Regions from separate parts of the Ruminococcus sp. AF17-22AC genome, predicted to be linked through region 1. Evidence: predicted binding sites of a transcription regulator. Region 1 holds the regulator's gene; the other holds the start of a gene.
The links. Region 1 encodes HrcA, which represses chaperone genes, less so after heat shock. Its sites were predicted from a motif close to TGTTAGCACTCNNNNNNNNNGAGTGCTAACA; they were not measured.
Positions count from the first base shown of each region.

Region 1 (15,381 bases):
AGAGAACGAATTTCGATGTAGAAATGATGAAAGAAACAGGCTTCTGTTCCGGTATAGAGAATTACTCACGACATCTTACAGGACTGGCACCGGGGCAGCCGCCATATACATTGATGGACTATTTTAAAGATGACTTTCTTCTTATTATAGATGAGTCTCACAAAACCGTCTCACAGGTTGGCGGCATGTATGCCGGTGACCAGAGCCGTAAACAGACACTGGTGGATTATGGTTTCCGTCTGCCGTCTGCGAAGGACAACCGTCCGTTGAGTTTTGAGGAATTCGAAAACAAACTGGATCAGGTTATGTTTGTTTCTGCGACACCGGGACAGTATGAGGCGGATCATGAGCTTCTTCGTGCAGAGCAGATTATCCGTCCGACCGGACTTCTGGATCCGAAGGTTGAGGTGCGTCCGGTGGAAGGGCAGATCGATGACCTGATCGGAGAAGTCAATAAAGAAGTAGAAAAGGGCAATAAGATTCTGATCACGACACTGACAAAACGTATGGCGGAAGATCTGACGGATTATATGAAAGATGTCGGCATTCGTGTACGTTATCTCCACTCAGATATTGATACCCTTGAGCGAGCGGAGATCATCAGGGATATGCGCCTGGACGTTTTTGATGTACTGGTTGGAATCAACCTTTTGCGAGAAGGTCTGGACATTCCGGAAATCACGCTGGTAGCCATCCTGGATGCGGATAAAGAAGGATTTCTGCGTTCAGAGGTTTCACTTATTCAGACGATCGGACGTGCAGCACGTAACAGCGAAGGTCATGTCATTATGTATGCTGATGTGATGACGGATTCCATGCGAAAGGCAATTCAGGAGACTGAGCGAAGAAGAAGTATTCAGGAGGCATACAATAAAGAACATGGAATTACACCGACCACGATCAAAAAAGCGGTGCGCGATCTGATTACTGTTTCCAGGGCTGTTGCTGAGACAGAAGATAAACTGAAGAAAGATCCGGAATCCATGACAAGGAAAGAACTGACAAAACTGATTGGACAGGTGGAAAAGCAGATGCGCGCGGCGGCCGCAGATCTGAACTTCGAACAGGCGGCAGAGCTGCGTGACAAGATGATCGAGCTTAAGAAAAATCTGGACGAGATGGATTCCTGAGATATGGAGAGAAAATGTCAAAGTGCATAAGAGTAGCTTGTGATTAATTTTCACTTTACGCTTGTACAGTGATGGTGAGCGTGCTAAAATGGAACGAGCACGACACGAAAGAAGGATAGAAATATGCAGTTTTCCAAAAGATTAGACAGATTTGGAGAGGAAATTTTTGCAGCCCTGAATAATCGACGTATGGAGCTGGAACAGCAGGGAATGAAAATTTATAATATGAGTGTGGGAACACCGGATTTTAAGACACCGGAGCACATCAAAAAAGCACTTGCAGAAGCAGCAATGGATGACAATAACTGGAAATACAGTCTTCGTGATCTTCCGGAACTGCTCGAGGCAGTCTGTACTTATTATAAGAAACGATTTGATGTGGAGCTGACACCGGATATGGTAATGACTGTTTACGGAAGTCAGGAAGGTATGGGACATCTGGGGATGGCGCTTTGTGATGAAGGCGATGTGGTACTGCTTCCGGATCCATGTTATCCGGTATTTGCCGCAGGGAGCCTGATGGCAGGCGCGAAGCCGTACTATTATCCATTGGTGGCTGAGCATGAGTTTCTTCCATATGTAAAGGATATCCCGGAAGAGGTGGCAAAGAAAGCCAGATACATGGTTGTTTCCCTGCCGTCCAATCCGGTTGGAAGCATTGCAACACCGGGGCTGTACGAAGAAATTGTAGAGTTTGCGCGTAAGTATGATATTCTTATCATTCATGATAACGCATACAGTGATATTATCTTTGACGGAGCGCATGGCGGAAGCTTCCTTTCTACAGAAGGAGCGCGGGAAGTTGGTGTAGAATTCTTCAGCCTTTCAAAATCCTTTAATGTAACCGGCGCGAGAATCAGTTTTCTGGTAGGTCGTCCGGATGTGATTGCAGCACTTCGTAAATTAAGAAGTCAGATTGATTTTGGTATGTTTCTTCCGATTCAGAAAGCAGCGATTGCGGCACTGAACGGTCCGCTGGAAAGTGTACAGGAGCAGTGCGATATGTATCAGGAAAGACGTGATGCACTTTGCAATGGTCTTCGTGAAATCGGCTGGGATCTTCCGAATGGAAAGGGAACCATGTTTGTCTGGGCGAGAATCCCTGGTGGACGTACTGATAGTATGGCATTCTGTATGGAACTGATGGAAAAAGCTGGTGTTATCGTAACTCCTGGTGCAAGTTTCGGACCACATGGAGAAGGATATGTGCGTTTTGCGCTTGTACTGCCGCCGGATAAGATCCGCGAGGTGGTAGAGGCAATCCGCAGAAGCGGAATCTGAGAAAGCAGCACATATCTGCAGAAAGATTTATTTACAATAAATTAAGAACAGAATCTTACATAATCGCAGTACATCTGACACAAAGTAACAAAGTGGAAAAGCAGATTTTCCCGATTTGTGTCTGTACTGTGATTTTTTTTGATTTTTAAAAAAATTAATAATTATCTGTTGACAAACAATAATGACAGTGCTATCTTAACAGTATAGATGTTAGCACTCCTCATTATTGAGTGCTAACAAATGAAACGGAAAGGAACTGAGAGCATGGATGAACAATTGACGGATCGTAAGAAACGGATCCTGAAAGCGATTATCAAGACATACATGGCGACAGGCGAGCCGGTTGGTTCGAGGACGATCTCGAAGGATGCAGATCTGAATGTCAGCTCAGCAACGATCCGAAATGAGATGTCTGATTTGACAGATATGGGCTACATCGTACAGCCACATACGTCGGCAGGAAGAATTCCTTCTGACAAGGGCTATCGTCTTTATGTGGATGAGCTTATGAAGGAAAAGGAAGACGAGATCGAAGAGATCCGTAATCTGATGATTGAGAAGACAGACAAGATGGAAAAGGTGCTTAAGAATGTAGCACGAGTTCTTGCTTCTAATACAAATTACGCGACGATGGTTTCGGTTCCCCAGTACAGCGGAAATAAACTGAAATTCATTCAGTTATCCCGTGTTAATGAAATGCAGCTTGTAGCAGTGGTTGTATGCGAGGGAAACGTCATCCGCAACCAGATCATTGATCTGGATGAAGAGATGGATGATGAGACACTCCTGAAGCTGAATCTGCTTCTTAATACCAATCTGAATGGACTGCCGATTCAGGATATCAATCTTGGCATGATCGCCAGACTGAAAGAACAGGCAGGCATCCACAGCGGACTGGTTGCAAGAGTGCTGGACGCAGTTGCAGCTACGATTCATGTTGATGAAGATGATCTGGAAATCTATACGTCAGGTGCGACGAACTTCTTTAAATATCCGGAACTGTCTGACAAGACTAAGGCAACCGAACTGATTTCTACTTTCGAAGAAAAGCAGCAGCTGGTTGATCTGGTCAAAGAACGGATGGCGGATGATAATACCGGAGTTCAGGTGTACATCGGAGATGAACTTCCGATTTCGACCATGAAAGACTGCAGTGTTGTTACTGCTACTTATGAACTGGGCGAAGGCATGCATGGAACAATCGGTATCGTAGGACCGAAGCGAATGGATTATGAAAATGTAGTAAATAGTCTGAAGACCCTCAAGGTCGAACTCGATGAGGTATTCAAAAAAAATAAAAGTAACCAAGACAGTTAACTGTCAAAATGGAAAGGCGGTAGAAGAAACGTGTCAGAAACAACAAAAACAACTGGTGTGCAGGACGAAGCAGAGAAAGAAGTTCCGGAGACTGAAGAACCTGTAACAGAACCAGTCGAAGAATCGCCGGAGGCAACCGCAGGAGAGAATCCGAAAGGAGAAAAAGAAGCGGAAGCCACAGACGAGAAAGAAGCAAAAGGAAAGACATCTTTCTTTGGCAAAAAGAAAAAAGATAATAAATTGGAACAGCAGATCGAAGATCTGACAGACCGTTTAAAACGAAATATGGCTGAGTTTGATAACTTCCGTAAACGCACGGAAAAAGAAAAATCCAGCATGTATATCATCGGAGCGAAGGATATCATTGAGAAAATCCTTCCGGTGGTAGATAACTTTGAAAGAGGTCTTGCACAGGCAACGGAAGGTGATCCGTTTGCTGAGGGCATGGAAAAAATCTACAAACAGCTCACCACCACACTGGAGAGTCTGGGAGTAGAGCCGATCGAAGCTGTTGATAAAGAATTCAATCCGGATCTTCACAATGCAGTAATGCATGTAGAAGACGAATCCGTTGGAGACAACATTGTTGTGGAAGAACTTCAGAAAGGATACACCTATAAAGGATTTGTAGTCCGCCACAGCATGGTTAAGGTTGCAAACTAATTTTTAAATTTCAGATATTAAACAGGAGGAATATTATCATGGGAAAAATTATTGGTATTGACTTAGGTACAACAAACAGTTGTGTAGCTGTAATGGAAGGTGGACAGCCAACCGTTATCGCAAATACAGAAGGAGCTAGAACTACACCATCTGTAGTCGCTTTCACAAAGACAGGTGAGCGTCTTGTAGGTGAACCTGCAAAACGTCAGGCCGTAACAAATGCAGACAGAACAATCTCTTCCATCAAGAGAGAGATGGGTACAGATTATCGTGTAACAATCGATGAGAAGAAATATTCTCCTCAGGAAATCTCCGCTATGATCCTTCAGAAACTGAAAAAAGATGCAGAAGGATATCTTGGAGAAACTGTTTCAGAAGCAGTTATTACAGTTCCGGCATACTTCAACGATGCTCAGCGTCAGGCAACCAAAGATGCAGGTAAGATCGCTGGTCTTGATGTAAAACGTATCATCAACGAGCCTACAGCAGCAGCTCTTGCATACGGACTTGACAATGAGAAAGAACAGAAGATCATGGTTTACGACTTAGGTGGTGGTACATTCGATGTATCTATTATCGAAATCGGTGATGGTGTTATCGAAGTTCTTTCCACAGCAGGTAACAACCGTCTTGGTGGTGATGACTTTGACCAGAAAGTTACAGACTGGATGATCGAAGAATTCAAGAAAGCAGAAGGCGTAGACTTAAGCAATGATAAGATGGCTCTTCAGAGACTGAAAGAAGCAGCAGAGAAAGCTAAAAAAGAACTTTCTTCCGCAACAACAACAAACATCAACCTTCCGTTCATCACTGCAACAGCAGAAGGACCGAAGCATTTCGATATGAACCTTACAAGAGCTAAATTTGATGAGCTGACACATGACCTCGTAGAAAAGACAGCAGAGCCGGTTCGCCGTGCACTGTCTGACGCAGGAATCACAGCTTCCGAACTTGGTCAGGTACTTCTGGTCGGTGGATCTACACGTATCCCGGCTGTACAGGACAAAGTAAAACAGCTTACAGGTAAAGAGCCAAGCAAATCCCTGAACCCGGATGAGTGTGTAGCACTTGGTGCTTCTGTACAGGGTGGTAAACTTGCAGGTGATGCAGGTGCCGGTGATATCCTTCTTCTGGATGTTACTCCGCTGTCACTGTCTATCGAGACAATGGGTGGTATCGCAACTCGTCTGATCGAGAGAAATACAACAATCCCGACCAAGAAGAGCCAGATCTTCTCCACAGCAGCAGATAACCAGACAGCTGTAGATATCAATGTAGTACAGGGTGAGCGTCAGTTCGCGAAAGACAACAAATCCCTTGGTCAGTTCCGTCTGGACGGAATTCCGCCGGCACGTCGTGGCGTTCCGCAGATCGAAGTTACATTTGATATTGATGCCAACGGTATTGTAAACGTATCTGCTAAGGATCTTGGTACAGGAAAAGAACAGCACATCACAATCACAGCCGGTTCCAACATGTCTGATTCTGAAATTGACAAAGCAGTCAAAGAAGCTGCTGAATTCGAAGCTCAGGATAAGAAACGTAAAGAGGGAATCGATACAAGAAACAATGCAGATTCCATGGTATTCCAGGTTGAGAATGCACTGAAAGAAGCCGGAGACAAGATTGATGCCAACGACAAAGCAGCAGTTGAGACAGACCTGAATGCACTGAAAGATCTTCTTGCTCAGACAGCAAATGCAGAAATGACAGATGCTCAGATTGCAGATATCAAAGCAGCTCAGGAAAAAATGATGGAAAGTGCTCAGAAACTTTTCGCAAAAATGTATGAGCAGACACAGCAGGCCGGCGGTCAGGCAGGTCCGAACCCGGGAGCAGGCGCAGGTGCAGCTCAGGGCGGAAATGAAGCTGGCTATGGCGATGATGTTGTAGACGCTGATTATAAAGAAGTATAATATATATAAATCATATAAATAAAATCTAAAACCTCAGATGCCATTCATGCTTGCATGGATGGCATTGGGGGATTATAATAATGTTTTGGTGTGGCGGATAGCTGCAAAGAGCAACAATGCAAATATAAAATATAGGAAAGAGAAAAGATGGCTGATAAAAGAGATTACTACGAGGTCCTGGGTGTCAGCAAGACAGCCAGTGATTCAGAATTAAAAAGTGCATATCGAAAATTAGCCAAGAAATATCATCCGGACGTAAATCCGGGAGACAAAGAAGCGGAAGCGAAGTTCAAAGAAGCAACAGAAGCATACAGTGTACTGAGTGATGCAGAAAAGAGAAGACAGTATGACCAGTTTGGGCATGCTGCCTTTGAACAGGGCGGTGGCGGAGCCGGCGGATTCGGCGGCTTTGACTTCAACGGTGCAGACATGGGTGATATTTTCGGTGACATTTTTGGAGATCTGTTTGGAGGCGGCGGAAGACGCCGTACCAACAACGGACCGATGAAGGGTGCCAACTTACGTGCCCGTGTAAATATTACCTTTGAAGAAGCTGTGTTTGGATGTGACAAAGAACTCGAAATCGTTCTGAAAGATGAATGTACGACCTGTCACGGAACCGGTGCAAAACCGGGAACACAGCCAACTACCTGTCCGAAATGTCATGGAGAAGGTCAGATTGTCTATACACAGCAGTCTATGTTTGGTATGGTTCGAAATGTACAGACCTGTCCGGATTGTAACGGAAGCGGTAAGATCATTAAAGAAAAATGTACTTCCTGTCGTGGAACAGGTTACACATCTTCAAGAAAGAAGATACAGGTTTCCATTCCGGCAGGTATTGACAATGGACAGAGCATCCGTATCCGTGACAAAGGTGAGCCGGGAACGAACGGTGGCCCAAGAGGTGACCTGCTTGTAGAAGTAAATGTTGCGAATCATCCGATCTTCCAGAGACAGGACATGAACATCTTTTCAACAGCACCGCTGACCTATGCACAGGCTGCATTGGGTGGTGAGATTCACATCAACACTGTGGACGGAGATGTTGTATACGAAGTGAAGCCGGGAACCCAGACAGATACCCGTATCCGTCTGAAAGGCAAGGGCGTTCCTTCTCTCAGAAACAAAAACATCCGTGGTGACCATTATGTAACACTAGTCGTTCAGGTTCCGACTAAACTGAATGAAGAAGCGAAAGAAGCTCTTCGTAAGTTTGATGAGGCCTGTGGTAACAAGCCTGGTTCTGAGGCAAAAGGCGGATCTGAGAAATCAGAAAAGAAGAAAAAGAGTTTTATGGATAAACTCAAAGAGACTTTTGAGGACTAAATTCGCTAAAACAAAAGAAACTTTTCAGGAAAAGAGGGAAACCTCTTTTCTTTTTTTGCACTATCATGTATTATAAAAAATAAGGCAAAATTGCAGACACAGTTTGCAGATATCGTAAAGTGGTCGCACAGAACAAGACAGGAGATTACAATATATGAAATGGAACCGTTTTACCATTAAGACAAAAACAGAAGCAGAAGACATGATCATTTGCACACTTGCAGAAATCGGTGTGGAAGGTGTGGAGATTCAGGATCACCAGCCACTGACCGAGGAAGATAAAGCACAGATGTTTGTTGACATCATGCCGGAAGGACCGGCGGATGACGGCATTGCTTATCTGAATTTTTATCTTGAAGAAGATGCAGATAAAGAAAACATTCTTCGTGATGTCAGAAATGCACTGGAAGAACTTCGTACCTTTATGGATATCGGTGAGGCGACGATTGAAGAATCCCAGACTGAGGACAAAGACTGGATCAACAACTGGAAAGAGTTTTTCCATCAGTTCTATGTGGACGATATTCTGATCGTTCCATCCTGGGAAGAGGTAAAAGAAGAAGACAAGGACAAGATGATTCTTCATATCGATCCGGGGACTGCATTCGGAACCGGTATGCATGAGACAACACAGCTTGTTATCCGTCAGTTAAAGAAATACGTAAAACCGGGCATCGAACTTCTCGATGTCGGAACCGGAAGCGGAATCTTAGGAATTACAGCACTCAAACTAGGCGCCGGTCATGTGGTAGGAACTGACCTGGATCCATGTGCTGTTCCGGCAGTACAGGATAATAAAGAAGCCAATGAAATCGTAGATGAAACATTCGATATGATGATCGGAAACATCATCGATGACAAAGAAGTGCAGGATCAGGTGGGCTATGAGAAATATGACATCGTAGCTGCAAATATTCTTGCGGATGTGCTAGTACCGCTGACACCAGTGATTGTTCATCAGATGAAAAAAGGCGCTTATTACATCACCTCCGGTATTCTTGATGTCAAAGAAGAAGTAGTCAGAGAAGCTGTTGCAAAAGCAGGTCTGACACTTGTGGAAGTGACCAGACAGGGTGAATGGGTCTGCGTGACCGCAAGAAAGGACTGAGACGATGCAGAGGTTTTTTGTAGAGCCACATCAGATTGATGAGGGAGCACATCAGATTCATATCCTCGGAAGTGATGTCAATCATATTTCAAATGTCCTGCGCATGAAACAGGGCGAGGAACTCTGGATCAGCGACGGAGGTAAAAAGGAATACCGATGTACCATCGAGGAATTCAGCCCGGACGAAGTCCTTCTTCACATTATTTATGCACAGGAACCGGATTATGAGCTTCAGAGCCGTATCTATCTGTTTCAGGGACTTCCGAAGGCAGATAAAATGGAACTGATCATACAGAAGGCAGTTGAGCTCGGTGCATACGAAGTGATTCCGGTAGAGACAAAGCGTTGTGTCGTGAAACTGGACGGCAAAAAAGCAGCAAAAAAGGTTGAGCGCTGGAAACAAATCGCAGAAAGTGCTGCAAAGCAGTCAAAACGTATGCTGATCCCGAATGTACATGAAGTACTGACATTTAAAGAAGCGTTAAAATATGCAGAATCCATGGATGTCCGCCTGATTCCGTATGAACTTGCAAAAGGAATGCAGGAGACAAAGGAGATTCTTGCCGATATCCAGCCGGGACAGTCTATCGGAATTTTTATCGGACCGGAAGGCGGATTTGAAGAAAAAGAAGTAGAAACAGCAATCAGCGAAGGTGCGAAACCGATTACTCTGGGTAAACGTATCCTTCGTACAGAGACAGCCGGACTTGCCATTTTGTCAGTCCTGATGTTTCAGCTTGAGCAATAGATAAAAGAGGAGTGTTATGGAAGTTTATTTTGATAATTCTGCAACGACCAGATGCTATGATTCTGTAAAAGATATCGTAGTGAAGACGATGACAGAGGATTTCGGAAATCCGTCTGCCATGCATTTAAAAGGCGTAGATGCAGAAAAATACGTAAAAGAATCAGCAAAGACGATTGCAGGTATTCTGAAAGTGCAGGAAAAAGAGATTCTGTTCACCTCAGGTGGTACAGAATCTGATAACCTTGCACTGATCGGTGGTGCACTGGCAAACAAGAGAAACGGAAATCACATTATTATTACATCGGTAGAACATGCAGCAGTCAGCCAGCCGGCATCTTTTTTGCAGGAACAGGGATTTGAAATCACCTATCTTCCGGTAGATCACGAAGGCAAAATAAAGATGAGTGCGCTGGAAGCAGTTCTGCGCCCGGATACGATTATGGTTTCTACCATGCTTGTAAATAACGAAGTCGGTGCCGTGATGCCGGTAGAAGAAATTGCGAAGATGGTTCACGAAAAAAGCCCGAAGGCTCTTTATCATGTAGATGCCATCCAGGGATTTGGTAAATACCGCATTTACCCGAAAAAGATGGGCATCGATCTTCTTGCAGTCAGCGGACACAAGATCCACGGACCAAAGGGTATCGGATTTTTGTATATCAATGAAAAAGTAAAGATCATTCCGCAGATCCTTGGTGGCGGACAGCAGAGCGGAATGCGCTCCGGTACAGACAATGTGCCTGGAATCGCAGGACTCGGTGTGGCAGCTGCGCAGATTTATGAAAATCTCGACGAAAATGTAGAGCATATGTACCAGCTGAAAGAGCATATTGCAGAGGGCTTATCTGAGATTGAGGATATCCGTATCAATGGTATGCCGCTTCGCGAAGGTGCGCCACAGATTTTGAGCATCAGCGTTATGGGTGTGCGCAGCGAAGTCCTGCTTCATGCACTTGAAGATAAAGGAATCTACATTTCTGCCGGAAGTGCATGCTCCAGTCACAAGAGAAAACCGAGCGCGACGCTTTCTGCAATGGGAATGTCGAAAGACCAGATAGAAAGTACAGTACGTTTAAGTTTCTGTGAAGAAAACACGATGGAAGAAGCTGATTATTTCTTACAGACTATGAAAGAGCTTGTTCCGATGCTCCGCAGATACTCAAGAAAATAAACAACCAGTGTCGGAAAACACTGACAGAAAATTCAGGAGGAAATACCAGATATGATATTTCATGCATTTTTGATAAAATATGCAGAGATCGCCATCAAGGGCAAAAACAGATATCTGTTTGAGGATGCACTTGTAAAACAGATGAAACTGGCTCTCGAGCCGGTAGAAGGCGAATTTACCGTAACGAAAGAACAGGGCCGTGTATATGTGTTCTGTCCGGAAAAATATGATTTTGACGAGGCTGTAGAAGCATTACAACGAGTGTTTGGTATCGTTGGTATCAGCCCGGTTGTCATTTATGAAGATCAGGGCTTTGATCAGATGGCAGAGGATGTCGTTGCCTACATGAAAGCAAGATATCCGGAATACAAAGGTTCCTTCAAGGTATACACAAGAAGAGCAAAAAAATCTTACCCGATTACCTCTATGGAAGTCAGCGCAGCAATAGGTGAAAAAATCCTCGATGCGTTCCCGGAGGCATCTGTTGATGTACACAATCCGGAAATGACACTTTCCGTAGAAATCCGTGACAAGATTTATGTATATTCCGAGACTATTCCGGGACCGGGAGGGATGCCGATCGGAACAAACGGAAAAGCCATGCTTCTCCTTTCTGGTGGTATTGACAGTCCAGTAGCAGGTTATATGATCGCAAAACGTGGAGTCAAGATCGAGGCAGTGTATTTCCATGCCCCGCCGTACACAAGCGAACGTGCAAAACAGAAAGTTGTAGACCTTGCAAAACTGGTTGCACGCTACAGTGGTCCGATCCGTCTGCACGTTGTAAACTTTACGGATATTCAGCTTTATATCTATGATCAGTGCCCACATGAAGAGCTTACAATCATCATGCGTCGTTATATGATGCGTATTGCAGAGCATTTTGCACGTAAAGATAAGTGTCTCGGACTGATTACAGGAGAGAGTATCGGACAGGTTGCAAGCCAGACATTACAGAGTCTTGCAGCAACAGATGAAGTGTGTGAACTCCCGGTATATCGTCCGGTCATTGGATTTGACAAAGAAGAAATCGTTCAGATTTCCAGAAAGATCAATACATTTGAGACTTCAATCCAGCCATTTGAAGACTGCTGTACGATTTTCGTGGCAAAACATCCGGTAACAAAACCGAATCTCAAGGTGATTCACAGATCAGAAGAGAAATTAAACGAGAAGATTGACCAGCTTGTAGAAGAAGCGCTGGCATCTACAGAAGTAATCGAAATTCAGTAAACAGTAAGAAAAAAACAGCTTCTCATGCATATGCACAGAAGCTGTTTTAAAACTGTCTTACATTCATGATCTCCTTAAGGAGATTATACAGATCACTCAATTACATACGGCTGTACGATTGTCAGAATAGTATCAAGAGTGCTGCCTTCAGCATGGATATTCAGATTGATCGGTTTGGATAAGTCTAAACTGAAGATGCCCATGATGGATTTTGCATCGATCACATATCTTCCGGATACTAAGTCAAAGTCACAGTCAAATTTACTGATCTCGTTAACAAATGCTTTCACTTTATCGATAGAATTCAGCGAGATTTTTAATGTTTTCATTTTGAGAACCTCCCTATTTAGTGTTGTTATGTGATTAATCTTACCCGTACGCCTCTGAAAAGTCAAGGGAAAATCAGATGAAATTATGGTAAAATATTCGTCTGTATATACAAAAAATGCAACTATTCAGCAGGTAACTGTGAAGGTACTGAACAGTTATAAAAACAATAAAATCGGAATACAAAGTGAAAATATCAGAAAATATATATGAGGTTAAAAATATGAAAAAAAAGGTTGCCCTTCATAATCTGGGCTGTAAAGTAAATGCATACGAAGTAGAAGCAATGCAGCAGCTTCTGGAAAAAGCAGGATATGAGATCGTACCTTTTACGGAAGGAGCGGACATATATCTGATCAATACCTGTACGGTTACGAATATTGCAGACCGTAAATCCCGACAGATGCTGCATAAGGCAAAAAAAATGAACCCGGATGCGATCGTGGTAGCTGCCGGATGTTATGCACAGGCAGACACAGAAAAATTAAAAGAAGATAATGCGGTTGACCTGATTCTCGGAAATAATCAGAAGACACAGATTGTAGAAGTGCTGGAAGAATATGAAAAAGAACATTCCAAACAGGTACAGGTGATCGAGATCAACCACACAAAAGAGTACGAGGAGCTTTCTATCGAACAGACAGCGGAACATGTTCGCGCGTACATCAAAGTACAGGACGGATGCAACCAGTTCTGTACTTACTGCATTATTCCGTTTGCGAGGGGACGTGTGCGAAGCAGAAAAATTGCGGATGTATTAAGAGAAGTTGAGACACTTGCGTCCAAAGGTTATAAAGAAGTCGTACTTACCGGCATCCACTTAAGTTCCTACGGCGTAGATTTTCCGAAAGAAGAAAGAGAGAGCCTTCTTTCTCTGATTCAGGCGGTAAGTAAAGTAGCGGGAATTCAGAGAATCCGTCTTGGTTCTCTTGAACCGAGGATTATTACCGAAGAATTTCTGAAAGGAATCGTTGCGACAGGAAAGGTCTGCCCGCATTTCCATCTGTCTCTTCAGAGTGGATGCAATAAAACACTGAAAAATATGAACCGCCGTTACAGCGCACAGGAATATGCGGAAAAGTGTGATCTGATCCGCAGATATTATCCGGCACCAGCCCTTACGACGGATGTAATTGTAGGATTTCCGATGGAAACAGAGGAAGATTTTGAAGAATCTTATGAATTCGTAAAAAACATTCATTTTTATGAGACACACATTTTCAAATATTCCAGAAGACATGGGACAAAAGCGGCAGCCATGGACGGCCAGCTCACAGAGGCGGTAAAAGCACAGCGAAGTGAAAAATTCCTGGCATTGCATGATATCCGTGCAAAGGAATACGAAGAGGCGATGATCGGAAAGACAATCGAACTTCTTCTTGAAGAGGAAATCGAAGAAGATGGAAAGAACTGGTATGTAGGCCACAGCCGTGAATATGTACGTGCTGTTATCAAAAAGACGGATGTGCATCAGGTAAATGATCTTGTTGAGGCGAAAGTGACCGGATTTCTGACAGACCATCTTTTACGTGCAGAATAATCTGCAGGATGCCGCACAGATTTTCGATATAAATTTCAACAAAAAAAGGGTTCTTGTATTTTGATAAGAATTATATTAAAATAAAAAGGAAATCTTATTAAGGACGTGAGAAAAATGGCAGAAAACAGTTTAGGAAACACACAATATTTCAGAACAAAACCAGATCAGGATCTTGAAGTTAAAGAAGTACTTGATCTGGTCTACAATGCAATGGATGAGAAAGGATATAATCCGGTAAACCAGATAGTCGGTTATATTATGTCCGGAGATCCGACTTATATTACCAGCCACAAAGGCGCGAGAAGCATGATCATGAAAGTCGAGAGAGATGAGCTGGTAGAAGAATTACTTAATGAATATATTAAGAACAAATCCTGGGAACGCTAGGAATATGCGGATTCTCGGATTAGATTACGGATCAAAAACAGTAGGAGTAGCCGTCAGTGATCCACTTGGTCTGACTGCGCAGAAGGTAGAGACAATATGGCGCAAACAGGAAAACAAGCTGCGGCGTACTCTTGCAAGAATTGAAGAACTCATCGCAGAATATGAAGTAGAGAAAATCGTGTTGGGCTTTCCGAAGAATATGAACAATACGGTTGGTGAGCGCGCGGAAAAAGCTCTTGAATTTGGTGAAATGCTGAAAAAGCGGACAGGGCTTGAAGTTATTATGTGGGATGAGCGACTGACAACAGTAGAGGCAGATCGGACACTGATAGAGGCCGGTGTGCGCAGAGAAAACCGCAAACAGTATCTGGACGGCATTGCGGCAGTATTTATTTTGCAGGGATATTTGGATTCCCTGTCAGTATGACAAAGGTGACAACATGGAAAAAATCAGATTTCAGTCTCCTGATGGAACAGTAGAAGATTTCTACATTGAGGAGCAGACAAGAATCGGAGGGGTGGCGTACCTCCTTGTTTCTGATTCAATGGATGACGAAGCAAATGCCTATATTTTAAAAGACGTATCAGAAGATACAGATTCCGAAGCCTGCTATGAAATGGTTGAAGATGAGAACGAACTGCAGGCAGTATATAAAGTTTTTGAGCAGATGCTTGAGGACGTAGACCTTGAAATGTGATTGCACACGAAGCATTATGGAGGTGCTTGATTGAGTATAGAAAATAATATGAACGAAAATAAAGCGCATACACCACAGAGAGAAAGTATGCCAAGAGACAGCAGATTCAAACCGAGAAGATACAATAACCATGACAGGAAATCTGCTGATAATAACGCAAAAAAACAGAACCCGAAACAGAAAAATTTCAAATATAAACAGCAGCAGAAACCACAGCAGAAAACTGGCAGCAAGCCTGCAGTTAAGAATGTTCAGAAACAGCAGCTTCGCACAGGATTACGTAAGGGCCGCCGCGGCACATCCAAGCTGAAAGTCATTCCGCTTGGCGGACTTGAGCAGATCGGAATGAACATCACAGCATTTGAATACGAAGACAGTATTGTAGTCGTTGACTGCGGGCTTTCCTTCCCGGAAGACGATATGCTTGGTATCGACCTTGTCATTCCGGATGTGACCTATCTGAAGGAAAATATTTCCAAAGTCAAAGGTTTCGTGATCACACATGGTCATGAAGACCATATTGGTGCACTTCC
Region 1 is NZ_QRXT01000005.1:68,110-83,490, reverse strand. It holds partial or broken gene uvrB (excinuclease ABC subunit UvrB) at 1-1,130, shown strand, start outside; gene DWW86_RS09015 (pyridoxal phosphate-dependent aminotransferase) at 1,254-2,411, shown strand; gene hrcA (heat-inducible transcriptional repressor HrcA) at 2,676-3,728, shown strand; gene grpE (nucleotide exchange factor GrpE) at 3,759-4,391, shown strand; gene dnaK (molecular chaperone DnaK) at 4,430-6,307, shown strand; gene dnaJ (molecular chaperone DnaJ) at 6,455-7,636, shown strand; gene prmA (50S ribosomal protein L11 methyltransferase) at 7,791-8,744, shown strand; gene DWW86_RS08985 (16S rRNA (uracil(1498)-N(3))-methyltransferase) at 8,749-9,492, shown strand; gene DWW86_RS08980 (cysteine desulfurase family protein) at 9,509-10,663, shown strand; gene thiI (tRNA uracil 4-sulfurtransferase ThiI) at 10,715-11,896, shown strand; gene DWW86_RS08970 (HPr family phosphocarrier protein) at 11,989-12,225, opposite strand; gene mtaB (tRNA (N(6)-L-threonylcarbamoyladenosine(37)-C(2))-methylthiotransferase MtaB) at 12,447-13,763, shown strand; gene DWW86_RS08960 (IreB family regulatory phosphoprotein) at 13,878-14,150, shown strand; gene ruvX (Holliday junction resolvase RuvX) at 14,155-14,577, shown strand; gene DWW86_RS08950 (DUF1292 domain-containing protein) at 14,591-14,848, shown strand; gene DWW86_RS08945 (ribonuclease J) at 14,936-15,381, shown strand, end outside.

Region 2 (15,381 bases), on a different contig from region 1:
TGCTCGGAGCTGAATTTTTGATAGCTTTTGCCATCTCATCATCCGGCTCAATGATGATCCGGCTGTTCTCCCCACCGGCTTTCATGATGATTGCAAAGCGTTTGTGTTCCGGATTTCCCGAAGAATAATCCAGTGTTTTCATGCGGCTGTTTCCGTTGTAATAATCCATTTTGTGGGAATTCAGCGGAGCGATCAGATCTGCTTCTGACAGATTCACAGACATCACTTTTTTACGTTTGGACTTTGCCATAACCATGTCAATGTCAAATTCCCCGTTTACAAAAAGATACTCATACTCCAGATCCGTCCGCGGAATCACAAAATAACATGCAACTCCCAGCGCAATTGCCAGAACCAGAAGCAATGGACTGATAAACAGCCCGGCTCCTGCCGCAAGAATGGTCAGCACGATCAACCCGTACTTAACTATTGTATCCTTTGCTGTCGATTCTTTCTTCACCAGAAATTCTGAATAAAGGTCACTCATATCATCTTCTCCTTAAAGGTATTTTAAATAATTTTATCACAAAAAGGGATCAGCGTCTATGACGCCAATCCCTTAATTTTTGTACTTTATTTACATCATGCCGCCCATTCCCGGAGCACCTGCCGGCATAGCCGGAGTATCTTCTTTGATTGTGGCAACTACAGACTCTGTAGTCAGGAGTGTAGAAGCAACACTTGTTGCGTTCTGAAGAGCACTTCTTGTAACCTTAACCGGGTCAAGGATACCAGCACCTACCATATCTACATATTTCTCATTCAGAGCATCGAAACCAATGCCCGGTTCGGATTCTCTTACTTTGTTGATGATAACGGAGCCTTCCAGTCCTGCGTTTGCAGAAATGTGGAATAACGGAGCTTCCAGAGCTTTGAGAATGATGTTCGCACCAGTCTTCTCATCACCTTCCAGAGTTGTGGCAAGCTCAGCAACTTTTTTAGATGCATGGATGTATGCAGATCCGCCACCTGCGATGATTCCTTCTTCTACTGCTGCTCTTGTAGCTGCAAGAGCATCTTCCAGACGAAGTTTTGCTTCTTTCATCTCAGTTTCAGTTGCAGCCCCAACACGGATAACAGCTACGCCACCTGCCAGTTTTGCAAGTCTTTCCTGTAATTTTTCTTTATCAAATTCAGATTTTGTTTCTTCGATCTGTTTACGGATCTGAGCAACACGATCTTCGATTGCTTTCTTGTCACCAAGTCCATCAACGATAACTGTGTTTTCTTTTGCAACTTTAACGGATTTTGCACGTCCAAGCTGAGCCATTGTAGCTTCTTTGAGTTCCAGACCCAGTTCTTCGGAAATTACCTGACCGCCTGTCAGGATTGCGATATCCTGAAGCATTTCTTTTCTTCTGTCACCATATCCCGGAGCCTTAACAGCTACTACCTGGAATGTTCCTCTTAATTTGTTTACAATCAGAGTTGTAAGTGCTTCACCTTCTACATCTTCAGCGATGATGAGAAGTTTTGCACCGGCCTGAACAACCTGCTCCAGTAACGGAAGAATTTCCTGAATGTTACTGATCTTTTTGTCAGTGATCAGGATGTATGGATCTTCAAGGTTTGCTTCCATTTTTTCCATATCTGTGGACATATATGCGGAAATATATCCACGGTCAAACTGCATACCTTCTACAAGATCAAGCTCTGTATGCATGGTCTTGGATTCTTCTACTGTGATAACACCGTCGTTGGACACTTTTTCCATTGCATCTGCAACTAACTGTCCGACTTCTTCATCACTTGCAGAGATAGAAGCAACGTTTGCAATCTGAGCTTTTCCACTGATTTTCTGGCTCATCTCTTTGATTGCATCTACAGCAGTATCTGTTGCTTTTTTCATTCCTTTTCTCAGGATGATCGGATTTGCACCTGCTGCCAGGTTCTTCATTCCTTCATGAACCATTGCCTGCGCAAGTACAGTAGCTGTAGTAGTACCATCACCTGCTACGTCATTTGTTTTGGATGCAACTTCTTTGATAAGCTGTGCACCCATATTTTCGAATCCGTCTTCCAGTTCGATTTCTTTTGCGATTGTAACACCATCGTTTGTGATAAGCGGAGCACCAAACTGTTTGTCAAGTACTACGTTTCTTCCTTTTGGTCCGATTGTTACTCTTACTGTATCTGCAAGTTTGTTTACACCAGCTTCAAGTGCAGCTCTTGCTTCTGCGCCGAATTTAATTTCTTTTGCCATGATGACTGTCCTCCTGAATATTATTCATAACTGTTCAGTACCCTCTCAGTTACGAGTCAAAATGCATTCCAATTCACCTTCGGTGATAGCATTTTGCCTTGTATGTCTCGGGCTTTTGGCCAAAACATGCCAAATCACCTCGCGGGATACTACCTACTGAATGCTTACTACTATTCTACAATTGCCAGAATGTCGCTCTGTTTTACGATAATGTATTCTTCACCGTCAAGTTTTACTTCTGTTCCTGCATATTTGGAATAGATAACTTTGTTTCCTACAGCAACTTCCATCTTCACTTCTTTGCCTTCAACTACTCCACCAGGTCCTACAGCGATAACTTCTGCCTGCTGTGGTTTTTCCTGTGCCTGTCCCGGAAGTACGATACCGGATTTTGTTGTTTCTTCTGCTTCTAACTGTTTTAATACAACTCTGTCACCTAAAGGTACTAATTTCATGATCTATGTCCTCCTTTATTGTTGCCTTTTTATTACTAGCACTCATTTCGCTTGAGTGCTAATCACTGTCCCTATATTATTGAAATTCGTGATTTTGTGCAACTCTTTTTACAGTCATAAATCAATAGGTTTTTATTTATATTCTTTTATTTTCTCTTATTTTCTCTTGTTTTCTCACTTTCTTATTTTAAGCAAAGAAAAACCTCTCCCAAAATGGGAAAGGCTTTTGCTTTTTGTACGACTATATTCATTTATGAAGATTTTTTATTCCTCTGTGCCTTAATCTCTTCCAGTTCATCAAAGATCACTTCATTCAATACTTTAATGTACGTACCCTTCATTCCGGAGGAACGAGATTCGATAACTCCGGCACTTTCAAACTTCCGAAGTGCATTGACAATAACTGATCTCGTAATACCCACACGGTCTGCAATCTTGCTTGCAACCAGAATACCTTCCTCACCATCAAGCTCATCAAAAATATGAATAATTGCCTCCAGCTCGGAGAATGACAGCGTATTAAATGCGGATTTAACGACCTGCTGCTTACGATCCTCTTCTGCATTTTCTTCATGGACTGCACGCATCATTTCCAGACCGACAACGGTCGTGCCATATTCACTGACAATGATATCCTCTATATCATATGGTCTGTCATTTCTGTACATAAATACAGTTCCCAGACGTTCTCCCGCGATATCGATTGGATTGATGATACCATAGCAGCTGCTGTTTACATGTTCAAAGCCAAGTGTCTGAAGATTTACATTTTCTTTTGTAGATAATACGCCCAGAAAACGTTCATTCAACAGGGAATCAATATGTCCGCCTACGTTGTCCTCGATCAGTTCAGTGATTTCTTCGACACCCGGACACAGACTGATTCCAAGCACTTTACCCTTTTTGCTGAGCACCAGAATGTTAGAGCTTAAAGTTTCCATCAGAACCTGACAGATATCATTAAACACAACTTTACTGGAACTGCTGTTGTGCAAAAGTTTATTAATTTTTCTGGTTTTATCCAACAACTGAACGCTCATTACGGCCTCCTTCTCATGTTTTCTCGATGTTTCTGTCTTTATGTTTTAATTTTACACGTTTTATAGCGAAAACACAAGATATTTTTATATTTTTTTCGATTTTGTCCGCATTTTCAGAAAATTTGTATATTTAGTCTTCTTTAGACTTTTGCTCCACATAACCGCAAGTTGTCTCACTGCAGACAATCTTATTTCCTTTTTCGACCATATAGCTTCCACACTTCGGACATTTCTTTGCCGATGGCTTCTGCCATGACATGAAATCGCATTCCGGATTGTCAATGCAACCGTAATATTTACGTCCCTTCTGAGTCTTTTTCAACACGACATCCTTACCGCACTTCGGACATGCCACACCAATCTTTTCATAATATGGCTTGGTGTTTCTGCACTCCGGAAATCCCGGGCACGCAAGAAATCTTCCATGAGGTCCATATTTGATGACCATGTTACGTCCACAGACATCGCATACCTCATCACTGACTTCATCCTGAATCTCAACCTTTTCCAGTTCCTTTTCTGCCGCGTCAACATCTCGCTTCAGATCCGGATAGAAGTTACGCACAACTGTCTTCCACTGAACCGTGCCTTCTTCCACGCAGTCAAGCAGTCCTTCCATCATCGCAGTAAAACGAACATCTACAATACTCGGGAAAGCCTGTTTCATAATATTATTGACAACTTCTCCGAGTTCTGTCACGTAGAGATTTTTCTGTTCTTTAGACACATAACGACGGCTGATGATCGTTGTGATCGTCGGCGCATACGTACTCGGACGTCCGATTCCCTGCTCTTCCAGCGCTTTTACCAGAGATGCTTCCGTATAATGTGCCGGCGGCTGTGTGAAATGCTGTTCCGGCTTTAATTCTGTCAGTTCCAGTTTCATGCCTTTTTCGAGGCTCTGGCTTAATACATTGCCTTTCTGATTATCTTCTTCCTGCACATACACAGACATAAAACCATCAAATACAATCTTTGAAGCCGCAACTGTAAAGGTATATTCTCCTGCTCCGATTTTTACAGATGTTGTCTCATATTTCGCTGCTGACATGCGGCTGGCAGTAAAACGTTTCCAGATAAGCTGATACAGGCGGAACTGATCTCTGGACAAAGACTCTTTGATCATTGCCGGAAGTCTGGTAATATCGGTTGGTCGGATTGCCTCATGCGCATCCTGAATCTTCTGTTCCTTCTTGACAGTCTTACCTGTAGTGGAAACATAGTCGTCTCCATACTGCGCTTCAATATACTCTCTTGCTGCCTGATCTGCTTCCTGTGAGATTCGCGTGGAATCGGTACGCAGATAACTGATCAGACCAACAGTACCACTGCCCTTGATGTCCACACCTTCATACAACTGCTGTGCCAGACGCATAGTTTTCTGAGTGGAAAAGTTTAACGTCTTGGCAGCCTCCTGCTGCAGAGTACTGGTCGTAAACGGAAGCGGTGCATTCTTGGTACGCTCACCCTTTTTAACTTCTGTGATCTCATACTCCGCATTTTCCAGTGCTTTCAGTATTTTATCCATCTCTGCTCTGTTATGGACCGGAAGCTTCTTATCCGTACCGTAGAATTTAGCCTGCAGAGGTTTCTTCTCTCCCTTTATCTTGAACTCGCCGTCAAGACTCCAGTATTCTTCCGGAATAAATGAATTAATCTCCTCTTCTCTGTCACAGATAATACGCAGTGCAACCGACTGTACACGGCCTGCACTTAATCCTCTTTTGACCTTTACCCACAGAAGCGGGCTGATCGTATAACCTACCATTCGGTCAAGCATTCTTCTCGCCTGCTGTGCATCCACAAGATTCAGATCCAGATCGCGTGGCTGCTTGATTGAAGCTTTTACTGCAGTCTTTGTAATCTCATTGAAGGAGATTCGGCGCATTTTAGACGGATCTTCTTTCAGTGCCTGCATCAGATGCCAGGAAATTGCTTCTCCCTCACGGTCAGGGTCAGTTGCGAGATAAATCTTATCTGCTTTTTTGGCAGCCTTTCTGAGATTTGCCAGAAGTTCGCCTTTTCCTCTGATCGTGATGTATTTCGGTTCAAAATCATTCTCTACATCAATACCGAACTGGCTTTTGGGAAAATCCCGCACATGTCCGTTGGATGCCTGTACATCATAGTTACTTCCCAGAAATTTCTTTATAGTTTTTACTTTCGCAGGTGACTCTACTATCACCAGATATTTCGCCATGCTATCTCTCCTACTTATCCATTATTCATAAAAACTTCCGGGAAAATCATCGTCACCCATTGTTATGTTGTCTTTACGTAGTAGTGTCTGCCGACTTCAAGTGCCAGTCCTGACAATGTCAGTTCCAGCAAAAGACTGCCGATTTTTTCCGGCGGAAGTCCTGTTTTCTGAATCAAAAAATCCATAGATTTTGGTCGTAAATCGAGACAACTATACACCAATTTCAAATCGGTTGCAAGCCCTAAGTCATTTTTTGTCTTTATTTTAACAGGATTTTCATACTCTATTCCCATCTCACGGAGCAGGATTTCCGGTGTGTAAGCAATTCCTGCACCATCATAGATCAGTTTATGACATCCCATACTTCTCTCCTCATTGACCGGTCCCGGTACAGCAAAAACTGCCTTGCCCTGATCCAGGGCCCACTGTGCCGTTATCAGGGAACCACTCTTTTCACATGCCTCTACGATCAGAACAAGATCTGCCAGTCCACTGATAATCCGGTTTCTTGCCGGAAAAAAATAATTTCGTGCTTTTGTCCCCGGTGTCTGCTCGCTGATGATTCCTCCACCTGTACGCAGGATACGTTGATACAGCCCTCTGTTGCCTGACGGATAGCAGATATCAGGTCCGTTTCCAAGAACAGCCCAGGTTCCTCCTCTTCCTTCCAGAGCCCCTTTATGTGCCTCCGTGTCGATTCCGTAAGCCATCCCACTAATGACCTGTACTCCCGCCTCACTTAAGTATCTCGCATACCGAAATGCCTGTATACGCCCGTAAGGAGTTGCCGCCCGCGCACCGACAATCGCTGCTGTCGGTTTTTCCGGATCCGGAAAGTTACCTCTGATATATAACTTCTCCGGCATTCCAGTATACTGACGCAATTTTTCCGGATATTCTTTATCCTTCGCCCCTACTTCCCTGATTGGCATTTTTTGAGTTTCTTCCATATAAATATCTCCTCTATACATTATCTCTTTTACCTGATTTTTATTCTGAATGTTTTTAATCATTTTTCAGTTCCAGTATTTTTTGTCAAAGGAACGATACGATAAAGCTTCCCCTAAATGTTCTTTATTGATATTCTCCGAAGCCTCCATATCTGCAATCGTACGTGCCACCTTCAAAATCCTGTGATACGCTCTCACACTGAACGGCATATGCTGAAATGCCATCTTAAGAAGCCTGCCTGCCGAATCATCCAGATGGCAGAATTTTTCGACCTGCTTTCCGCTCATTTCTCCGTTAAACTGAATCTTCTCATCCTTAAAGCGTTCTTTCTGTATCTGCTGTGCTGCTTCTACCCGCATACGTATCTGTTTCGTGTTTTCGCCAATCTTTCCATTGCTCATCCCATCGAAATCTACCGGTGAAACATCTGCACAGAGATCCAGTCTGTCCAGAAGCGGCTGGCTGAGTTTCCCTAGATATTGCCCTACCTGTGCCGGTGTACATCTGCATCGGTTCATATCCGGATAATATCCACAGGGACATGGGTTCATTGCTGCACACAACATAAAATGTGCCGGAAAATCATACGTTCCATAAACACGCGAAATATGGATCACCTTATCTTCCAGTGGCTGACGCAGGATTTCCAGGCTTCTTCTGGAAAACTCCGGCATCTCATCAAGGAACAGTACCCCTCTGTGTGCCAACGTGATTTCTCCCGGACGTGGATTCCTTCCGCCGCCTGCCAGTGCCTGTGCAGAACAGGTATGGTGCGGACTTCGGAAAGGACGTATCCGGATCAGTGGGTCTTCTGCCGGCAGTAATCCGGCAATACTGTAAATTTTCGTCAGTTCCAGTCCTTCTTCTACTGTAAGCTCCGGCATGATTCCCGGAATTCGCCTGGCGATCATCGTCTTACCGGCTCCCGGCGGACCGATCATCAGAAGATTATGAAATCCACTGACAGCAATCTCGACTGCTCTTTTCAGACTTTCCTGTCCATGGATCTCACAAAAATCCACTGCATTTTCCTGTTTCTCTTTTCTTTTGGTCTCCACTGCCTTTTTATAAGAATCCGGTGCACCAACATAGCGGAGCATCTCCTGCAGATTAGATACACCGATCACTTTCATATCAGGGATCAGATGTGCTTCCCTCAGATTATCATACGGAACTACACAGAAACGACACTTTTCTTCCCTTGCCCGAATGATCATCGGCAGGATTCCAGATACCGCATGGATTTCTCCATTCAATCCGATTTCTCCCGCCATCATTACATTTCCCAACTGTGCTGCTGAAAGCACGCCGGCAGCCGCAAGTACAGCCGCTGCCAGTGGAAGATCAAAACCTGCGCCCTCCTTCCTGATATCCGCCGGTGCCAGATTAACGGTGATCCTCTTGGGTGGAAGCGCGATTCCGTTATTCTTAAGGGCTGTACGTACCCGATCCTGTGCTTCTTTTACCTGAGTCGACGGCAGACCGACCATAGTGAAGGAAGGAAGTCCGTCACTTACATCTGCTTCAACCTTTATGAGATGAACTTCCATTCCTGAAATGGCTGCTGAAAAAACACTTGCAAACATAAATCTCCTTTCTGTCTGTAAATGCTCCCGATTTGCATTTTCTTCTCAATGAACCTCATATAAATCTGTATTTTGTTATATCACTCATGGGATTTTAAAGATTTTAGCCCTCCATAAATAAGAGCGGCAAAAAAGATAGATAGAATTTGTATATAAGCCCTCTGTATTTCATTTCATTATAGTCCATTTTGCTCCCAAACGCAATAGCACATTTCGGTCTGTTTTATAATTGCAAAAAAACAGGAGGTGAGCTTATGAAGTTTCAACGTATTCAGGATCTTCGTGTAGATTCTGACCTTTCTCAGCGACAGCTTGGTGAAATTCTGCATATCAGTCAGCGTTCCTATTCTCATTATGAAACAGGCTCACGTGGCATTCCGATTGAAATGCTCATCCGCCTTGCTGACTATTATGACACAACGATTGATTATCTTGTAGGTCGTACCGACAACAAAGCACCTGTAAAATAGTCATTTCTGTTTCATCAACGAAAAAAAGAGGAAGCCATCCCGATTGGATTGCTTCCTCTTTTTCATTATAAAATCAAAATTTCTCAGTTTCCTTCACTTGCTTTTTGATCTTCCCACTGCTGGATTTTATTAATATTTGCGATTTCATACTCATTAAAAACAGAACCCTGTTCTGCATCAAAAGTCTCCGGATCTATCGTTCCCTGATACCAGGATTTGCTGTTAAAATAGTCCGCAATATAATCCGTCACGAACTGTCTTCCATGACGCGCATAAATCTCATTTTTTGCAAGCTCCAACTGATCTGAGGTATAGTTGGAAATTTCTTCATCTGTAAGATAACGGCTGCTACTCTCCGGGAAGAAATATTCCCCACTCTCCGCGGTGACCTGTGGCTGCTCTTCTGAAGGTGTCGGTGTAGCCGTCGGTTCCGGCGGGTTGATCACGACCTGATTTCTGCTCATGATACAGCTTACATTCGGATACACGGAAGATACCGGCTCTGCTGTAGTCACTCTCAGATAAAGCTGCCCATTATCAAATGTCAGATTACCTGACGCTGAGTTTCCCGCTGAATCACCGAAGGAAAACGCCGCTGCATTGCCGGCAACTTCTGCAGTTATATCCGCAGATACTGCCTGTGTCTGTCCTGCATCCGTCTGATAAAAACTAAATGATACGGTATCCTGACTGATATTGTAAATATTGATTGTTACAAGGCCATCTGTACTGTACCAGTAATCCCAGAAATTATCCGGATTAAACGTAACTCTCTGCTCCGGAACCGGAGTAGGTGTAGCCGTTGGTCTCGGCGTCGGACTTGGAGACGGTATCGCTGTAGGCTCTGCCGTTGGTGTCAGTTTTGCCGCATTTTCAATTGCTTCCTTTTTTTGCTTCGCTTCTCTCGCACTTCTCTGAAAGCTTGCCAGAAGAAGTGCCGCTGCCGCAAACATAATAAAGATCGATATCAGGATAATCAGCAGCATTTTCAGCCTGTTTTTTCTTCTCATTGGTACCACCTCTGTTTCAGTCTTACCTGTTGTGTTTCTTATTTCTGTCTATTTCTTTTCTTTTATGTATCCCTTACGATATGCATCCAAAAGCTGCATAAGTTCTTCAATACGCTCCCGCAGTGCCTTTCCGGTATCAGTGTCACCCACCAGGCGTCTCTTTGACGTATAATGTACGGACACTCTGTTTGATACGATGTCGCTTTCTTTTGAAACGGCATCTTCCTTGGATGTAAACGGTTCATGTGCACTTAAGATCAGCCCGTAAGAGTTGTAAATCAGAGTATAACCTGCAATTCCGGTCACCTTCTGATATGCCTTGCAGAAGCCGCCGTCAATAACGATCACCTTGCCATTGCATTTTACCGGGCTTTCTCCCTCTCCCTGATGTACCGGTACGTGACCATTGATAATATGTCCGTGCTCCGGAGAAAGGTCGAATTCCTGAAGCAGCGTATCCACTACTTTTTCATCTTCAAGCAGATGATAGTATGCACCTTTCGTCTCTTTGTGTGTTTCTTTATCTGCTATAAAATATCTCTCAAATGTGGTCATCTTATCCTTGCCAAATAATGGTGACGACGGACTTGCCCAGATAAACCAGAGAATATCCATCCCTTTTCGCTGTTCCATACTGTCCACTGCAAAAAATGCTCTTCTTACATAAGTCTCAAGTATGTCATACAGTTCACGCCCTTTGTATTTCTTTCCGTAAATCTGGATTTCTTTCAGGCTTCCATCCTCGTTCAACGGAATACATCCATGGAAAAGCAGATTTCCATTATATATCTTGTACAGGCCGCCTTTATCCAGAAGCAGGCGCATATGTTTCTGAAGTTTTTCGCAGTTGCGGAAAGCTGTTTCCATACGTTCTATCACATCACGCTCTCCTGCTGTCAGCTCATATGGATGTTTCCAGTCAATCGTCGGGAATTCTGTATCCAGCATCGGATATTCCTTTCCGTCCGGAAGCGTCACAGTTCCCTTCACCGGATCGATCCTGTGAAGCAGACAACGGTCTTCCATATGGAATTCCCTGTGTCTTCGGATAAGCTGTCCCTCCAGCTTGAACTGAATGATAGAAATCGCTTTGTGCATCTTCTGGCCGAGTTCTTTTTCCAGTGCATTATAATTAGAAGTACCTTTCATCTCAAAAGCACTGCACGGATCATCTTTGTAAACTTCCATGGAAAAGGTTGCAAGCGGCAGCATATTGATTCCATAACCGTCCTCAAGAATGTCAAGATTGCCATAACGAATGCTGTTGCGAAGTACCGTCGCAATGCATGCCCGCTGTCCCACAGCTGCTCCCATCCATACAACATCATGATTTCCCCACTGGATATCAAGGGAGTGATATTTCATCAGACGGTCCATAATAAAATGCGGTCCCGGTCCACGGTCAAAAATATCCCCGAGAATATGAAGATGATCCACAACAAGACGCTGGATCAATTCTGCAAGTGCAATGATAAAATTCTCTGCACGTCCGATCTGAATGATCGTATTTACAATTGAATCATAATACGCTTCTTTATCAAGAACCTCCGCCTTTTCCGTGATCAGTTCCTCGATCACATAAGCATAATCCGGCGGCAGGGCTTTACGTACCTTGGATCGTGTATATTTCGATGCCGTCGTCTTGCAGACTTCGATCAGTCGGTACAATGTAATCTTGTACCAGTTTTCCATATCATCTTCTGTTTTTTTGACCAGCTGTATTTTTTCTTTTGGATAGTAGATCAAAGTTGCCAGCGCTTTCTTATCGCTGTTGCTCAGGGTATGCCCAAATACATCATCTATTTTCTTTCGGACTGCACCGGAGCCATTTCGGAGCACGTGTGAAAACGCTTCGTATTCGCCATGCAGATCCGACATAAAATGCTCCGTGCCTTTCGGAAGATTTAAAATCGATTGAAGATTGATGATCTCCGTAGAAGCCTTCCCGATCGTCGGGTACAGTTCCGCAAGTCTCTGTAAATATCTCAATTCCTCTTTTTTCATGTTCTTCTCCTTTTTGCCATGTTAACATATACCACATTCCAATCAGTAATACAAACTTACTACATGACTTTTATATATGTAGGATCATGCAATTACCCCGTCGAACAGTGAAAACTGGTTCGACTGCGGAATATCTCCAAACAATCCCATATCATCCATAAGGTCGATGACTGTTTTGCTGACTTTTGTCCTGTCACGGAAGTCATCCTTTGACAGGAATTTTCCCTGCTTTGCCGCATCTACCACGGCCTCGGCAGCCTTATCTCCCATACCTTCAATACAGTTCAGTGCCGGCATCAGTTTCCCATCTATGATCTGAAAACGGTTTGCCTTTGCGCGGTAAAGGTCGATCGGCATAAACTCCAGACCACGCGCATACATTTCCTGTACGATTCGCATATCTTTGATAGTATCCTGTTCTTTCTTTGATGCTGCATCACCCTTTTTACGCAATTCTGCCAGATAAAAGTCCAGACGCTCACGACCCATACACATTGTCTCATAAGAAAATGCCGTTGCCCGGATACTGAAAAATGCCGCATAATATGCCAGCGGTTTAAACACCTTGAACCAGGCAATACGCCATGCCATCATAACGTATGCCGCAGCATGTGCCTTCGGGAACATGTACTTAATTTTTTTACAGGACCAAATATACCATTCCGGTACATTATGTTCTCTCATAGTTGCTTCCCACTCATCACGAAGTCCCTTTCCTTTACGGACGGCCTCCATGATAGTGAACGCAAGACTGCTCTCTACGCCCATACTGATGAGGTAGATCATGATGTCATCTCGTGTACAGATTGCGGTGGAAATCGTTGCTTTTCCCTCTTCGATCAAGGTCTGTGCATTGCCAAGCCATACGTCCGTACCATGAGACAGACCGGCAATACGTACAAGGTCAGAAAAATACTTTGGCTTTGTATCAATCAGCATCTGCATCGCAAAATCCGTACCAAACTCCGGCACACCAAGGCAGCCAAGCTTACAGCCGCCGATATTTTCCGGTTTTATTCCCAATGCCTCCGTACCTGCAAACAAAGACATAACTTCTTTGCTGTCCAGAGGAACATCTCTGGCACTTAAGCCGGTAAGATCCTCCAGCATACGGATCATTGTCGGATCATCGTGTCCGAGAATATCAAGTTTCAGAAGGTTTCCGTCAATGGAATGATAATCAAAATGTGTCGTGATGATATCACTGTTTTCGTCATTTGCCGGATGCTGCACCGGTGTAAATTTCTCAATCTCCTCACCAACAGGAAGAACAATGATACCGCCCGGATGCTGTCCGGTCGTTCTTCGGATACCGGTACATCCCTGTACGATACGGTTGATCTCACAGTAACGTTTGTGCTGTCCACGTTCTTCGTAGTAGTTTTTCACATAACCAAACGCTGTTTTTTCCGCAAGTGTACCGATGGTTCCTGCCTTGAATGTCTGACCCTTTCCAAAAATAACCTCTGTATAACGATGGGCATTTGCCTGATATTCACCGGAGAAGTTCAGGTCAATATCAGGCTCTTTATCACCTTTGAAACCAAGGAATGTTTCAAAAGGAATATCGAAGCCTTCTTTGTTCATCTTTGTTCCGCACTTCGGGCAGATACGGTCCGGCATATCACAACCTGCCATACCACCAAATTTTTTCACCTCCGGTGAATCAAAATCACTGTATTTGCAATTCGGACAAAGATAATGTGGCGGCAGCGGATTTACTTCCGTAATACCGGACATCGTTGCTGCAAGCGAAGATCCTACAGATCCTCGGGAACCTACCAGATATCCATCCTCATTGGATTTCCACACCAGTTTCTGCGCAATGATATACATAACCGCATAACCGTTGGAAATAATAGAGTGAAGTTCTTTATTCAGTCGGTCTTCTACAATCTGCGGAAGTACTTCTCCATACATCTCATGTGCTTTATTAAAACAGATATCCTTCAGATCCTGATCAGAGTTTTCAATGACCGGAGGATATTTATCCGGATGAATTGGTGAAATCTTCTCGATCATATCTGCGATTTTGTTTGTATTTGTAATAACGACTTCTTCTGCTTTTTCGCTTCCAAGATAGGAAAACTCTTCCAGCATTTCCTCGGTAGTACGAAGATAGAGAGGTGCCTGGTTATCCGCATCAGAAAAACCATTTCCAGCCATGATGATACGGCGGTAGATCTCATCCTCCGGATCCATAAAATGCACATCACAGGTCGCAACGACCGGCTTCTTGAACTGGTCACCCAGCTTGACGATTTTTTTGTTGATCTCGATCAGGTCTTCATTGGACTGAATACGGTCGTTCTTTTCATCTGCCAGCATAAATGCATTGTTTCCGAGCGGCTGGATTTCCAGATAATCGTAGAAATTAACAAGTCTTGCAATCTCCGGTTCCGGTGCATTTCGAAGAATTGCCTGATACAGTTCTCCCGCCTCACAAGCACTTCCGATCAGAAGCCCATCCCTGTGTTCGAGAAAAAGACTTTTCGGTACACGCGGACGACGGCGATAATATTTCAGGTGCGACTGGCTGACAAGCTTATACAGATTAATTCGCCCGGTCTCATTTCTTGCAAGAATAATTGCATGGTAAGTTGGCAGCTTCTTTATCGTATTGACCGAAACATTTCCCTGCTGATTCAGTGCATCCACATCATAAATATCGCGCTCTTTCAGCATTTCCACAAATCGTACAAAAATTTCTGCCGTACATGCTGCATCATCCACTGCCCTGTGGTGATGATCCAGAGATACGCCAACTGCTTTGGCAACTGTATCCAGTTTAAAACGGTTCAGCGCTGGCAGAAGAAAACGCGCCATACCGACTGTATCGACATATGTATACTCCTGTGGAAGCCCCTGTCTCTTGCAGTTTTCAATGATAAAACTCATATCAAAATCTGCATTATGCGCCACCATGACAGCACCCTCACAAAATTCCAGGAACTGTGGAAGTATCGTCTGAATATCCGGTGCATCCATGACCATTGAATCATTGATACTTGTCAGCTGCTCGATTCTGTATGGAATCGGTACTTTCGGATTTACAAATGTTGAAAAACGATCTGTGATCACCCCGTTTTCCACACGGACCGCACCAATTTCAATGATCTGACAGGTCAGCGGTGAGAAACCTGTCGTCTCGATGTCAAATACAACAAATTTTCCATCTATCAACTGTCCTTTACTGTTGGTCACAATACCTTTCAGGTCATCTACCAGATAAGCTTCCATTCCGTAAAGAACTTTGAAATCGGATTCCTTCGGTACACACCCGCCCCATGCATCAAAACAGTGATTCGCCTCAGGGAAGGCCTGTACAACACCATGATCCGTGATTGCGATTGCCTTATGCCCCCACTCGTACGCTCTTTTGACCAGATCTTTTGCAGTGGTAACACCATCCATATCGCTCATCTTTGTATGACAGTGCAGTTCCACACGTTTCTGCGGGCT
Region 2 is NZ_QRXT01000010.1:78,193-93,573, forward strand. It holds gene DWW86_RS13300 (DUF6106 family protein) at 1-487, opposite strand, end outside; gene groL (chaperonin GroEL) at 578-2,203, opposite strand; gene groES (co-chaperone GroES) at 2,374-2,658, opposite strand; gene codY (GTP-sensing pleiotropic transcriptional regulator CodY) at 2,910-3,698, opposite strand; gene topA (type I DNA topoisomerase) at 3,829-5,898, opposite strand; gene dprA (DNA-processing protein DprA) at 5,961-6,848, opposite strand; gene DWW86_RS13330 (YifB family Mg chelatase-like AAA ATPase) at 6,915-8,435, opposite strand; gene DWW86_RS13335 (helix-turn-helix domain-containing protein) at 8,690-8,905, shown strand; gene DWW86_RS13340 (YARHG domain-containing protein) at 8,989-9,915, opposite strand; gene DWW86_RS13345 (fructose-1,6-bisphosphatase) at 9,964-11,919, opposite strand; gene DWW86_RS13350 (PolC-type DNA polymerase III) at 12,004-15,381, opposite strand, start outside.
Region 2: groES (co-chaperone GroES) is a predicted target of HrcA. The motif match lies at 2,692-2,722, and genes of this name have one in related genera.